DNA from 2 places in the Halomonas sp. NCCP-2165 genome. Region 1 is predicted to be linked to the other one. Evidence: riboswitches for the same ligand, from Rfam matches in the RefSeq annotation. Region 1 holds a riboswitch; the other holds the start of a gene.
The links. A riboswitch is a leader RNA that binds a small molecule or an ion and turns the genes downstream of it on or off. The one in region 1 is predicted to bind thiamine pyrophosphate.
Positions count from the first base shown of each region.

Region 2: it holds a riboswitch for thiamine pyrophosphate, as region 1 does, so the genes downstream of both, NFU04_RS05550 (sodium:solute symporter family transporter) here and tenA (thiaminase II) in region 1, are expected to answer to the same signal.

Region 1 covers NZ_BRCY01000025.1:16,962-19,144, forward strand. The annotation lists gene NFU04_RS12740 (lysophospholipid acyltransferase family protein) at 1-460, shown strand, start outside; TPP riboswitch at 533-689, shown strand; gene tenA (thiaminase II) at 748-1,416, shown strand; TPP riboswitch at 1,624-1,736, shown strand; gene thiC (phosphomethylpyrimidine synthase ThiC) at 1,815-2,183, shown strand, end outside.
Region 2 covers NZ_BRCY01000007.1:47,180-49,362, reverse strand. The annotation lists gene NFU04_RS05550 (sodium:solute symporter family transporter) at 1-1,025, opposite strand, end outside; TPP riboswitch at 1,015-1,115, opposite strand; gene NFU04_RS05545 (hypothetical protein) at 1,303-1,980, shown strand; gene NFU04_RS05540 (peroxidase-related enzyme) at 1,988-2,183, opposite strand, start outside.

The DNA of each region.
Region 1 (2,183 bases):
CCCGGTGATCCGCGGGGGACGCGAACGCCTGGGCGCGAGCCTGGTGCCCACCAATGCGCGCGGCGTGGCGGCCCTGCTCAAGGCCCTCAAGCGCGCCGAGGCGGTAGGCATCCTCCCCGACCAGGAGCCGGACTGGGGCAGCGGCGTCTTCGCCCCCTTCTACGGGCGCCTGGCCTATACCGCCACCCTGCTGCCCAAGCTGGTGGCGCGTACCCAGGCCCGAGTGGTCACCGGCGTGGCCCTCCGGGTGCCCGGCCAGGGCTTCGAGATACACTTCCTGGCCGCCGATGCGCGAGTCCATGACCCGGACGAGGCCATCGCCGCCGCCGGCGTCAACGCCAGCGTCGAGGCCGCCATCGCCCTGGCGCCGGCCCAGTACCAGTGGGAATACAAGCGCTACCGCAAGGTGATCGAAGAGCAGCAGGGGCATCCCGACCATGGCTCCTTCCGCCTCTACTAGCCCCATATATGAAATGGAAAATATTTCCATAAAACCGCCTGGTAACTCTCTGCCAAGCTGCTAGACTAGGCCCGACGCTTGACGGGGTGCCGGTAGACCGGCTGAGATGGCGCGGGTTGGTGGACCACAGGGTCGCCACCGAGCGCCGATCCCGTAGAACCTGATCCGGGTGAATGGCGCGCCTCGGCGCCCATATGAACCGGCGTAGGGAATCAGGCGGGCCCTGGCCTGGTCGCCATTCGCCCTCCCCCTCTCGCCCCACCCCGGATCCCACCACCGGAGGTGACATGGGCTACGCTTTCGACGATCTCAAGGGGGCCTGCCATCATGACTGGCGCGCCTATATCGAGCACGACTTCGTGCGCCAGCTGGGCGCCGGCACCCTGGAGGCCGGCGCCTTCCGCCACTATCTGAAGCAGGACTACCTGTTCCTGATCCACTTCTCCCGGGCCTATGCCCTGGCCGCCTACAAGAGCCGCAGTCTCGCCGACCTGCGCCATGCCCACGCCGGCCTCAAGACCATCCTCGACGTGGAGCTGCAGCTGCATATCGACTTCTGCCGCGACTGGGGTATCGACGAGGCGGAGCTCGCCGCCCTGCCGGAGGCCAAGGCGACCCTGGCCTATACCCGCTATGTGCTGGATACCGGCAACCGCGGCGACCTCCTCGACCTGCATGTGGCCCTGGCCCCCTGCCTGGTGGGCTATGGCGAGATCGCCCAGTGGCTGGCCGCCCAGTCCTTCACGGTGCGCGGCGAGGCCAACCCCTATGACGCCTGGATCGCCATGTACGCCGGCGACGACTTCCAGGCCGCCATGCGCGACGAGATCGCCTGGCTGAATGGCCGCCTGGCGGAGGTCACGCCGCGGCGCTTCGAGGAGCTGGCCACGGTATTCCGCGATGCCACGCGCCTCGAGATCGACTTCTGGCAGATGGGCCTGGATCGCGCCGACTAGCCCACAGCCTTGATACCTATTGCCGCTGCGCGGACGTGAGGGGCGCCGGGGACAGGTCGTAGAGGGGGTCCTATGCCAGGGATGGCATCGGTAGCGCCCAGGGAGGGGTTCACAGCGCCCCCTCGTAGACCTGTCGCCGGATCAGCCCCGAACTCCAGGCAGAGACTTCCCGGCAATAAACCCGCCCGCTGGTGATAGCGGGCACCACCACGCTTGACGGGGTGCCGTTGATGACGGCTGAGATCATGCAGCATTCGAGCATGGATCCCGTTGAACCTGAACTGGCTAGGACCAGCGTAGGGATCAAGCGACACGCCGCCGGGCGCCCCTGCCCGACCGCCCCTGTCCTCCCCAGCTGTCCTCCCTGACAAGACCCCGACAACCCTAGGGAGAACACCATGAGCAAGACCGCCCACTTCCTCGCCGAGACCGCCCGGGTCGACGCCGCCGCCGTCCAGCCGCTGTCCGGCTCGCGCAAGGTCTATGTGGAAGGCTCGCGCCCGGATATCCGCGTGCCCTTCCGCGAGATCGCCCTCTCGCCCACCAAGACCTCCGGCGCCGATGAAGAGAACCCGCCGCTGCTGGTCTACGACACCTCCGGCCCCTACACCGACCCGCAGGCCCAAATCGACCTGCGAAAGGGGCTCCCCGAGCTGCGCCGCGCCTGGATCGAGGAGCGCGGCGACACCGAGTTCCTCGACGGCCCGACCAGCGAGTACGGCAAGCGTCGCGCCAACGACCCGACCCTGGCCCAGCTGCGCTTCGAC
Region 2 (2,183 bases), on a different contig from region 1:
CCGCGGACCGACAGCCCCCGCCGGCCGCTGCTGGCCACCGCCATGGAGGCGATGGCGTTCTGCAGGGTATCGACGCTGGAGGCCACCAGGGTCACCGCCAGCACCAGGGCCGGTAGGCTCAGCCAGGCGGGCGCCTCGCTCAGCAGGGCGAAGAAGGGAATCGGCGGCTCGCCGAGCGGCAGCGCATGCATCGCCGCCAGCATGCCCAGGCCACCGATGGCCATCACCACCAGCAGGCTGCTGATGCCGCCCAGCAGGGCCCCGCGGCCGAGCGCTCGGTCGTTTTCGGCGGCCCAGACCCGCTGCCAGTAGCCCTGGTGGAAGAGATTGGCGGCGGTGACCGCGATCACCAAGGTCAGCGCCACCGAGAGGGCGCTGCCGGTGGGAATCGACGGCATCACCGCATCAGAGGGCATGGGGGGCAGCCCCCACCAGGCCACGCCGCCGACCAGCACCAGCAGGGCCAGCAGCAGCCAGGCCTGCCAGCGGTCCGTGGCGAGGCTGGCCCGCAGCCCGCCGAGGGTGGTATAGACCAAAGTGGCCAACGCCACGCCGAGGATCACCAGCGCCGGCGGCACCTCAGACAGCAGCGCAGCGATGGCGCCGATGGCGGTGAGCTCGGCGGCCAGGAAGATCGCCATATAGGCCACCGAGACGAAGGCGACCCAGCGCCGCACTCCGCTGCCGTAGCAGGCCTCGGCGAACTCGCCGATGCTGCGCCCCTCGGGCAGGTGGCGGCGAATCGCCGGGCCATAGAGCCCCAGCACGATAAACGGCAGGGAGGAGCCGATGGCATAGCCGGCCAGGGCCACCGGCCCCACGAAGGCACCGATCTCCGGCGGCGCGAAGAGGATCCAGGCGCCCATGCTGGAGGCCAGGAAGGACAGGCCGATGGCCTGGGCGCCCTGGGAGTTGCGGGCGGTCACGTAATCATCGAGGGGGCCATCGGCCCGGCGGGCCCTGAGGCCCAGAAAGGCAAAGCACAGCAGCGCCGCGCCGAGCGCGGCAGACGTCAGGTAGGGCATGTCGCACTTCCTCCGCCGGCATGAACCGGATCAGGTTCCAGGGTCGGCACTCGGCCCTCTCAGTCCCGTGGGACCCCCCTGGCGACAGTGAATGATTGGATTGTCTCGCGATGGCTCGCGGCGGCCTATGGTGTCGTCACCGACCGCGACTGTAAAGCCATATCCCCCATCAGGCCTGCTACCAAAGCAGCAGGACACAGGCATCAAGTCATACCAGAACCTGCCGATATGGCACCTATCGCCCCTATGCCGGCCCGATGATTACTCGAGATCCCCGATGCCCTATCACGAAGCCAAAGAACACGCGCCGGGGCGGCTCCACGCCCTCTTTACCGCCCCCTATAGCGCCTTCGACAACGACGTCGTCGAGCGCCGCCTGCACCTGCGCGTCGCCCTCCAGGCCCTGCTGGACCGGCCCGGCCGGGAGGGCCGCCTGGTCCTGCGGGTCCTGCATGGCTGGGCCAATGGCGAGGCCGACCCCCAGCACCTGGCCCATAGCGACCACCCCCTGAGCCGGCGCGGCGACCTGCTTCCCGTGGTGGCCCGCTATCAGGCCGCCATCGACGAGCAGCGGCCACTCCCCGGGGAAGCCGGCACCCTGCTGGCGGAGCCGCTGATGGCGGCCATCGCCGGCGCCGAGGCCCGGGGCCAGGAGATCGATGCCGAGACCCGCGCCAACCCGGCCCACTGGCCGAGCTTCGAGCGGGGCCTCGGCCTCTATACCTTCTTCAAGGTCTATCACCGTCTGACCTATGGCGAGGACGAGAGCTACCGGGTGGCGCGCTGCGAGACCCCGGAGGGCCTCAGGGAGATCCACGAATTCCATCTGGAAGAGTGCGAGTTCGCCGTGGTGACCGGCATCGAAGGCGACGACAAGAGCCGGGTCGTCCTGCTGGTGCATGTCGGCGCCCTGGCGCCCCTGGCCGCCTTCGTGGAGACCATGCTGGGGGAGTGAGACGGCCCTATTTCTCCCGCGGCACCCGGCCCATCAGGTAGAACTCCGGGTTGGGCGGGGTGCCGGCCAGGGTCACCAGGCGATTGGAGAGGCCGAAGAAGGCGGCGATGGCGCCGATATCCCAGCAGTCGTCCCGGGTGAAGCCCGCCGCCTCGAGCCGCGCCGCCCAGTCGTCGTCGAGCTCTCCCACCCCCAGGCCGCTG